Regions from separate parts of the Clostridium sp. HBUAS56017 genome, predicted to be linked through region 2. Evidence: riboswitches for the same ligand, from Rfam matches in the RefSeq annotation. Region 2 holds a riboswitch; each other region holds the start of a gene.
What was found. A riboswitch is a leader RNA that binds a small molecule or an ion and turns the genes downstream of it on or off. The one in region 2 is predicted to bind cobalamin.

Region 1: it holds a riboswitch for cobalamin, as region 2 does, so the genes downstream of both, cbiD (cobalt-precorrin-5B (C(1))-methyltransferase CbiD) here and FAY47_RS08810 (prenyltransferase/squalene oxidase repeat-containing protein) in region 2, are expected to answer to the same signal.
Region 3: it holds a riboswitch for cobalamin, as region 2 does, so the genes downstream of both, FAY47_RS06160 (energy-coupling factor ABC transporter permease) here and FAY47_RS08810 (prenyltransferase/squalene oxidase repeat-containing protein) in region 2, are expected to answer to the same signal.

The regions. Positions count from the first base shown of each region.
Region 1 is NZ_SULK01000015.1:16,867-20,154, reverse strand. It holds gene FAY47_RS13250 (cation diffusion facilitator family transporter) at 1-133, shown strand, start outside; gene FAY47_RS13245 (MBL fold metallo-hydrolase) at 317-1,240, shown strand; cobalamin riboswitch at 1,312-1,495, shown strand; gene cbiD (cobalt-precorrin-5B (C(1))-methyltransferase CbiD) at 1,750-2,895, shown strand; gene cobI (precorrin-2 C(20)-methyltransferase) at 2,902-3,288, shown strand, end outside.
Region 2 is NZ_SULK01000008.1:79,096-82,383, reverse strand. It holds gene FAY47_RS08815 (DUF4430 domain-containing protein) at 1-591, opposite strand, end outside; gene FAY47_RS08810 (prenyltransferase/squalene oxidase repeat-containing protein) at 688-1,935, opposite strand; cobalamin riboswitch at 1,957-2,136, opposite strand; gene FAY47_RS08805 (galactose ABC transporter substrate-binding protein) at 2,275-3,288, opposite strand, start outside.
Region 3 is NZ_SULK01000004.1:212,769-216,056, forward strand. It holds gene FAY47_RS06150 (alkaline phosphatase family protein) at 1-319, opposite strand, end outside; gene FAY47_RS06155 (histidinol-phosphate transaminase) at 320-1,375, opposite strand; cobalamin riboswitch at 1,509-1,703, shown strand; gene FAY47_RS06160 (energy-coupling factor ABC transporter permease) at 1,818-2,573, shown strand; gene FAY47_RS06165 (energy-coupling factor ABC transporter substrate-binding protein) at 2,573-2,881, shown strand; gene cbiQ (cobalt ECF transporter T component CbiQ) at 2,865-3,288, shown strand, end outside.

The DNA of each region.
Region 1 (3,288 bases), on a different contig from region 2:
TATATGTGATATTATAGAAGCAGATTTAGAAAATTCCCTAAAGAATACAGAAGTTATGATACATTTAGAATCATGTACAAATCATTGTGGTGATTGTCAGTACTTAAATAAAGAACATTGCAAGCATAATTAATATTGTTATGAAGTTATTAGAAAATCGCAGGCTAATATGGATTGCGATTTTTTAGGTGTGCCAAGCATGGAGGCTCATTAATGGGAAAAAGAGTATTTGCCAAGTTTTTATAGTGGAGCATTGACAAGTGTTTTTAATAAACTTAAATTAGTATATATAGTAATTTATGAAAGGTGGGAGAATATGAAGAAAATAAAAAAAATTCTAGCTCTACTATTGATTTTAGGATTTTCACTATCAGCAGTTTCATGTGGAAAAAGTTATAAGGTAGATGAAGGTTTAGATGATATAGCAGGATCGGTAGAAACAAAAGAAAATTCAAAGGATAATCTGAAAATAAGTTATATTGATGTTGGACAAGGTGATTCAGAACTTATTCAGGTAGATGGGAAGAACATATTAATAGATGCAGGAGATAAGGATGATGATGCGTATAGCTATTTAAAATCGATAGGAGTTACAAATCTAGATTATGTAATAGCTACTCATCCTCATGATGATCATATTGGAGGTATGACAACCATTATAAATAAGATTAATATAGGTGCTTTTTATGCTCCTAAAGTAACAGCTAATACAAAGTCTTTTGAAAATATGATAGATGCACTTAAAAAGAAAAATATTCAGATGAAAGCACCTAGTGTTGGAGAAGAGGTTACTATAGAAAATGCAAAGCTAACATTTCTAGCACCAAATGGTGGTGACTATGAAGATGTAAATAATTATTCTATTGTAACTAAGTTAACATATGGGAAAAATTCATTTCTATTTATGGGAGATGCTGAGGAACTTAGTGAAAATGAAATTATGAAAAATGGCCTTGATATAAGTGCTGATGTGTTAAAGGTTGGCCATCATGGAAGCAATAGTTCCACAAGTAATAACTTTTTGAAAAATGTAAATCCAACTTATGCAGTTATAAGTGTAGGTAAAGATAATAAATATGGACATCCTACAAAAGCAACTTTAAAAAAGTTAAAATCAAAAAAAGTATTGAGAACTGACTTAAATGGAACTATAACAATATATTCTGATGGTAATAAAATATATGTTTCTCCAGATAAAAAAGTTAAAGAAGATACTAAGAGTAGCAATACAAAGAAGTAATATTCACATTGACGTAGTATAAAATCAATACTATAATCAAAGAAAAAGAATAAATTTAGTATAAACTATACTAATTAGTATGGAATACAAGTTCAGTAGATTAATAGGGAAGTTGGGTGTAAGTCCCACGCAAGTCCGTTGCTGTAAATAAGGAGTATGAGCTAATTTTTAGACCACTTTGAAAAGTTTCTTGGGAAGGTAAGTTCATATGATGATCTATAAGCCAGAATACCTGCTTGTATTTTATTCAATAACCCTGCGGTTACCGGAGTTATATGTTTAAATTTATACAAAGAGATGTGGATATACCACTTTTTTGTGATGAAATTTTAGAGAATATAGCTCTCATACATATAATGCCATTGACCTAATTAATATTAGACTTAGTCTATTATTAAAGGGCAATGGTGTTTTTTTATTCCTTAGGAAATTATATAAAATTTGAAAAGGTGGTTGGTTGAGCCACTTATTTCATAAATTAATTTTGAGTATAGGTAGTGTATAGAGATATGATAAGAGAAGATGAAAAGTACATATATAAAAATAATAAAAGATTGAAATATGGATACACAACAGGATCTTGTGCAGCAGCAGCAGCTAAAGCAGCTACTATAATGCTTTTAAGAAATAATTTAATAAACAATATTGAACTTATGACGCCTAAAGGAATGCTATTAAAATTACAAGTATTAGAGATAGAAAAATGCAAAGATTATGTAAAATGTGCTATTAAAAAAGATAGTGGAGATGATCCTGATGTTACTCATGGAATGTTAGTTTATGCTAAAGTGTCAAAAGGTACTTGTGAAAAAATAGTTATAGATGGAGGCATTGGAGTAGGAAGAGTAACAAGAAAAGGTCTAGAATGCCCAGTTGGTAGTGCAGCTATTAATAAGGTTCCATATAGCATGATTCATAATGCAGTTAAGGAGATTTGTGAGGAAAATGATTATCAAGGTGGTATAGATGTGGAGATTTCTATTCCAGAAGGTGAAAAATTAGCTGAAAAAACTTTTAATCCTAGGCTTGGCATTGTTGGAGGAATTTCTATTTTAGGAACAACAGGCATAGTTGAGCCAATGAGTGAAGCCGCTTTAATTGATACTATTAGGGTAGAAATCAAGCAGTTAGCAGCTAATGGGACAGAATATTTAGTAGTTACTCCAGGTAATTATGGTGAAAATTTTTTGCATGATAATATGAAAATTAATATAAGCAAATCTGTTAAATGTAGTAATTTTATTGGAGATACCATAGATATAGCTAATGAGTTTAATCTTAAAGGAATTTTGCTTATTGGACATATTGGCAAGCTCATTAAGCTGGCTGGAGGAATTATGAATACCCATTCTAAAAATGCAGATGCCAGAATGGAGATAATTACTGCAAATGCTCTTTTAGCAGGGGGAGAAAGTAACCTCTTAAAAAATGTTATGGAATGTATAACTACGGATGAAGCATTGGATATCCTTGAAGAGGGGAAAATTAAGAATGAGACTATGAATCTTGTAATGGAAAAGATGGATTTCTATCTGAATAAAAGAGCAGATAAAAGGCTGCTAATAGGAGCTATAATGTTTTCTAATGAACATGGTCTTCTTGGAGAAACAAGGGACGTAGAAAATATATTAGAAAAACTAAATGGGGGAGAGTAAAAAGTGATGACAGGAAAATTATATGGAGTTGGAGTAGGACCAGGAGATCCAGAACTACTTACATTAAAGGCTGTAAGAATATTAGAAAGTAGCGATATTATTGCTATTCCAAATAGCAATAAAGAGAAATGTGTGGCATATAAAATAGCAGTTCAATCTGTACCGAGTTTGGAAGAAAAAGAAATGCTTTGCATATCAATGCCTATGACAAAGGATAAGGATATATTAAAAAAGAGCCATGAAGAAGGGGCTAAAGCTATTATAGAAAAGCTTAATCAGGGAAAGAAAATCTCATTTATAACATTGGGAGACCCAACAATTTACTCTACATATCTATATATTCATAGACTTGTTTTAGGAGAAGGCTATGATACAGAGATAATAAGCGGAATT
Region 2 (3,288 bases):
TCCTTTAATGTAACTTCCGTTCAGAGATACAGGAATTCCTGTCTTAATCAAAACATCTAACACGCTTTCACCATCATTAATTTCTATTTTTCCTAAAAAAATATTACCATTGTCTCCAAGAGTACTTTCTTTTCCCGCAGTCAAACTCTCCATATTATTCAAAACATTTTTAGCATCAATAGAAAAGTTAACATATGACTTAGTTTGTTGCGCTTCCTGCTTTGTACCATTACTTGTGCCTGTATTATTATTCCCTTGATCCATAGGTTTATTGTTTGCTGACTCTACTGAACCAGTATTTTCTGATCCATTTGAATTTTTACTAGCAGGTGTTACCGCTTTCCCTGTTTCATTAGATTCACTCTTTTGAGCCTCTTCTTTATCATTACCACTTTCATTATTTACTACTTGATTTTGTGAATTTGAATCTACGTTTTTCTCATCTGTATTTCCACTTTCATCTTGCATCACTTCTACTTTATTACTCGCCACCTCTTCAGGTGTTTGTATTTTAAGACCTCTTATTCCTAGAATTATAGCAAATAATACACATATACAAATAGCTATTACTTTCCAATATCTTCTTATCATTATAATATCACCTCAAATATTACTCTAAACTATACTTATAACTATTCAAAATAAGATCAATTCTTAAGGATAATACCATTAAGAATTGATCTCTAATTATCTAACTTCTTTTAATGATTTCTTTCTAATTACTACCATTACGCCTGTCATAACAGCCATAATAATTAATAACACATTAAAGCTTCCATTGTCTCCAGTTTTAATCTCATTTACTTCACTAGATTTTGCAGTATCACCAGCAGTTACATTAGTAGCTACACTTCTATCTTGAACTTCAATTTGTTGAACTTTAGGCTCTTCTTTTTGAGGTTCCAGTTGCTTTGCTTGTACACTAACATCTATAAGATCATATAAAGAATTTTTCCCTTCTAGTAGTCTTTCATATGATACTAAAGCATATAATAATTGTGTAGATGCAATATTATCAGGAGTTTCATCTGTACTAGAGTTTTTAAATCCCCCACCTTGCACATAATAACTAGTCATAACATCTATTAAATCCATTGTTTTTACAAATCCACTTTGAACTAAAGTAGGATTTTTCTTTAGGTTATCTAAAGCTACAACTACCTGTGCCGCTGTACATGGGCTTTCGTAAGTTTGAGAACCATATACACTTACGTAGTCACCTTTTGCTGTTTGATTATTTTTTAATATATTTAAACATGTATCAACAGCAGTTTTTACTTCTGGTCTATCATAATATTTTGCCAAAGCTTGAACTACCATAGCTGTTGTATCTATATCTGCAGTAGCTGCTGTATTATCCCAACTAAATCCACCATCTCCAGTTCTAAGTGATAACATTTTTGTAATTATAGAACTTCTTGTGTTCTTTGAATTTGCTGGAGCTTCATAATTTTTAGAATCTAAAGCTATTAATGCATATGCAAGTTCACTAACCCCATTATTTCCAAGACCTTCTCTGTTCCATATTAAATCCACTAAATTTAATCCTACCACATTCTTAGGATCTTTTCCTATTGAATTTAATGCTAACACTAATTTTTCAGCATCAGTAATTGATGTCCAATCTGACTTAGCTACATCAGAAGTAAAAGGCACGGCTTTCTTTACTTCCTCCATAATCTTACCTTCTACACTCTTGTAGTATTTATCATAATAACTAGATGGTATACTTTTCTTGGAACGAGCTATTGCAACAACACTCCACTCATTTCCATATAAGGCATCCTTTTTAACTAAATAATCTACAGTTGTATTAATCATATTTTCCAAAGTATTATTATCTACAGCAGCTTGTACTGTTTCTTTTGTTGGTATAGCAATAACTAATGATAAAATAAATATAATTGCTAAAAATCTTGATATTATTTTTTTCATTTTCCTTCCTCCTCGAAGCAAATTTTATGATTGATTTATGGCAGGTCTCCTGGCTTAAAGCATCATACCTACTTTCTTACCTTCCCAAAAATTGTTTTTCAGTGGTTTATTAAGATTTCGTAGCTTAATACAGTAGCGAGGGCTGCTAGGGATTCCGACCCTATTCCCTTTTAGTATAAAACCATATACCTTAGTTTATATATCATATAAGTTCATTGTCAACTAAAATAATTACATTTGTAACTTTATTAAAAAATAAAATTAATTTTGGCCAGATTAATTTATTTTTCATCCCACATTAACACAATATTCACTACAAATACAAAGAATATCTTTAAGTTATTTATTTATAGGAGGATATTCTTTATACGGTATACGAATTGAAACTCCAGTGTCATCAAATCCATATGGTATCCCTTCTATAGCACTTCTACCATTGAATAAATTAACTCCACTCATATAAAGTACCTTTGCCATTTCATTTGCATCTTGCAAAACAGTTCCTGTCATATATCCTTTATTTATATATTCTCTTGCCTCTGGTATAGCATCCACACCTACGATTGGAATCATCTTCTTTGGATCTCCAGTGTTAAATCCATATTTCTGTAAAGCTTTTACAGCCCCTATAGCCATGGCATCATTATTTGAAATTATAAATTCAATTTTATTTCCGTAACTTAAATATAAAGTTTGCATAAAATATTTAGCAGTATCTTCACTCCAATTACAATATACTGCTTCTAATTCATTTGTTTCTATTCCTGCATTATTTATTGTTAAAATAGAATATCTAGACCTTTCTATTGTCTCTATATTATTAGGTTCTCCTTTTAACATAATATACCCAATTTTACCATCCCCATTTTTATCTATATCTCCTTTGTTACTTTTCCATAGCCTAGTTATTATATTACCTTGTAATATACCTGCTTGACTTGGGTCTGTTCCTACAAATATAGCCCTATTATAGGATCTTATTGAATCTTTTATAGGAGGTTCCCTATTATATAATATAACAGGAACATTTTTCTGTTTAATCATATCTATAACGGTTTTTGCTTCTGTTATATCTACCAAATTTACAAATAAAATATCAATGCCTCCTTGAAGAAAATTATTTATGCTAAGATTTTGTATCTCTTGACTGTTTTTACAATCTACAAAAATAAATTCAACCTTTCCTTCATTTTCTTTTTGAATTTGTTCTAAACTTTTATGTACTTCTAAAATATATTGGTCATCAGATTTATATTCAAGAACTCCAATTTTTAAAGGAACTATTCCATTTGTATTATATACGTTCGAGACACTTTTACAAAAGTTTTGAAATATTAAAGATACTAAAATTAT
Region 3 (3,288 bases), on a different contig from region 2:
TAATTTCGCTAATGTCTTTACTTGAAACTTCGTTACTAGACACAAGTTTTCCATTTTTTATCTTTATATCATTACACCTAAGTATTAAGTCATTATCTTTAATATTTTCACCTAAAGCAATAGCTTCTAAATATGCCCTTCCTTTAGGTATTTTTTTATATGGTATTCCTAACATGTTCATTATACAAGTTAAACTATTTACTTCCATTCCTTGTGGAGTATTATTTATACTGCCAGATAATTTAATTTTTTTTATATTTTCACACACATTGTAATCAGAACTCAGCGCTCCATCGATTACAACCATTATTACTGACACCTAAACCACTCCTATCTTTTTCAAACAATCAATTAAATAAATATTATCTTTCTCCCCTTTCACTGCAATTCTAAAAAAGCCATCCCCTAAATTTTTATAGTTCCTACATGACCTTATAAGAACTCCATGTTCCTCTAGTTTAACATTTAGCTCTTTATCATTTGCTTTAAAGAAAATAAAATTTGCTTTTGAATCAAAAACCTTAAATCCAAGCTTTTTTAACTCATCAATTAAGTATTCCCTATTAACTTCTATATTTTCCTTACTCTTTTTAACATATTCCACTTCATTTAAAGCAGCAACTCCACATTTACTAGCTACAGTAGAAACACTCCAAGGTTGTCCAATTGCATTTACTTTATCTAAAATCAATTCATTTGAACATATCATATATCCAAGCCTTATTCCAGCCATGGCATAAATTTTTGTAAAAGCTTTTAATATTATGAGATTTTTATACTTATCAATAAATTTTGAAATACTATATTCCTCTTCATCTTTTAAAAAATCTATAAAACATTCATCTACAACCAAAATCACATCCTTCTCTTCACATCTTTTAACTATTTCAATCATCTCTTTTGACTTAACCGGAATACCTGTGGGATTGTTTGGATTGCAAATAAACATCATGTTAAGATCTGCTGTAATATAATCTAAAATGTCCTTTTCTATATTAAATTCTTTATTTTCTTTTAGGTCATAATATTTAATCTCTCCATCTATATATCTTATGGATTCTTCATATTCTGAAAAAGTTGGTGCTATTAATAAGGTTTTCTTTGGCTTTAATGCAAGGACTACCTTAAAAATTATATCTGCTGCACCATTGCCACAAATAATATTATCTGCTAATGTAGATTCATGCTTAGCTATAGCTTGTCTTAGTTCTCTGCATAATGGATCAGGATAATTCATATAATTATCTAGATTGTTTACTATAGCTTCCTTTACTGAGTTTGGTAACCCAAAAGGATTTATATTAGCAGAAAAGTCTACAATTATCTTAATATTTCTTTCACTATATACATCTCCACCATGAACAAGTTTTTTCAAAATACTTACCTCCCAAATAACTTTTATTATAAATACTATTATGAACAAATATCACATTTAAGTAAATAAGGAACATGAAAATAAAAAACTTCCTAATATTGACGCTTGTCTGTATTAATGCTAGAATTTATAAGACAATTTAATATCAATAGGTGCTCATCTATAATATTTTGTAGATAGAGATAATAGGGAAATGGGTGAAAGTCCCATACGGTCCCGCCGCTGTAATGGAATAGTAGTAATCAAATATATCACTGTGAATAATGGGAAGATAGATTACTATTTTGACCCCTAAGTCAGAAGACCTGCCTATTGATACGAGACTATATAAAGTTACGGAGTATAACTTTGTATAATAGAATAGAGCTTCATCTCTATTTTGTTACGCCTTTTTATACTCTCAAAGGGCGATTTTTTTTGTTTAAAAAAGGGGGAGAATTAGATGAATAAAAAAGAAAAGAGCTTTTTATTACTATCTGTAATTATATCTATAACTTTTGGAATTGGTAAAAATACAAATGCTATGCATATAATGGAGGGGTATTTGCCACCTGCATATTGTATACTTTGGAGCGCATTATGCATTCCGTTCTTATTTCTAGGTTTGATTTCAATTAAAAGAACTATTAATGAACATAGAAAAACACTTCTAATTCTAGCTATGGTTGGCGCTTACTGTTTTACACTTTCTGCACTTAAAATACCTTCTGTGTCAGGTAGTAGCTCACATCCTACTGGTACTGGTCTTGGAGCTATATTATTTGGCCCTGCTGTAATGAGTGTTGTAGGCATAATAGTTTTATTATTTCAAGCAATATTACTTGCACATGGGGGATTGACAACTTTAGGCGCAAATACCTTTTCCATGGCAATTGCTGGTCCTATATTATCTTATATAATTTATAAAGTATCACTTAAAGCAAAAATTCCTAAGATGATTGCTATATTTTTAGCTGCATCTTTAGGAGACTTATTTACTTATTGTATTACCTCTATTCAGCTAGCACTTGCTTATCCATCGGAAGTTGGTGGATTTATGGCATCTTTAATTAATTTTATGAGTATATTTGCTATTACCCAAATTCCATTAGCTATCATTGAAGGAATCTTAACTGTTATTGTTATTATGGGACTTGAAAGTTATGCAAAATCTGAACTTAAGGAGCTTGGATATTTTAATAATGGAGGCATAAATTAATGGGCAAAAAAAAGACTGTTATAATATTACTCTTAATTTGTATTCTTATTGCTTCAGTACCATTAATATTAGTTAAAAATTCTGATTTTGCTGGTTCAGATTCCTTAGCTGAGGAATCTATATCTCAAATTAATCCTTCTTATAAAGCTTGGGCATCACCTATTTTAGAACCACCTGGTTCTGAAACCGAATCATTATTATTCAGTCTTCAAGCTGCTATTGGAGCCGGTATATTAGGTTATGGATTAGGTACTTTAAGAACTCGCGCAAAACTTACAAAGGAAAATAGAAATGATAACAATAGATAAATTAGCATATAATTCAAACTTACGCCATAAAGATCCAAGTCTAAAATCTTTTTTTGCTATAAGTATTCTTTTGATTTGTGTCATAGCTCGTTCAAATATTATATCTTTAGTTACATTAGTTTTAATGGGAGCTATTACTTTGCTTTATAATAATATTTCCTTAACTTATTATTTAAAACTTTTAACTGTTCCCTTTTTATTTTTATTACTAAGTTCAGTTGCAATAATATTTAATATTACTACTTATCCATTAGATTTATTTTCATTAGAATTTGGAAGTCATTATCTAGCTATAAGTAGTAATTCTCTATTTTTTACTATAAATTTAATCCTTACAGCTATTAGTTCTATATCTTGCTTATATCTTTTAACATTAACTACGCCCTTTACAGATCTACTTAGTGTTT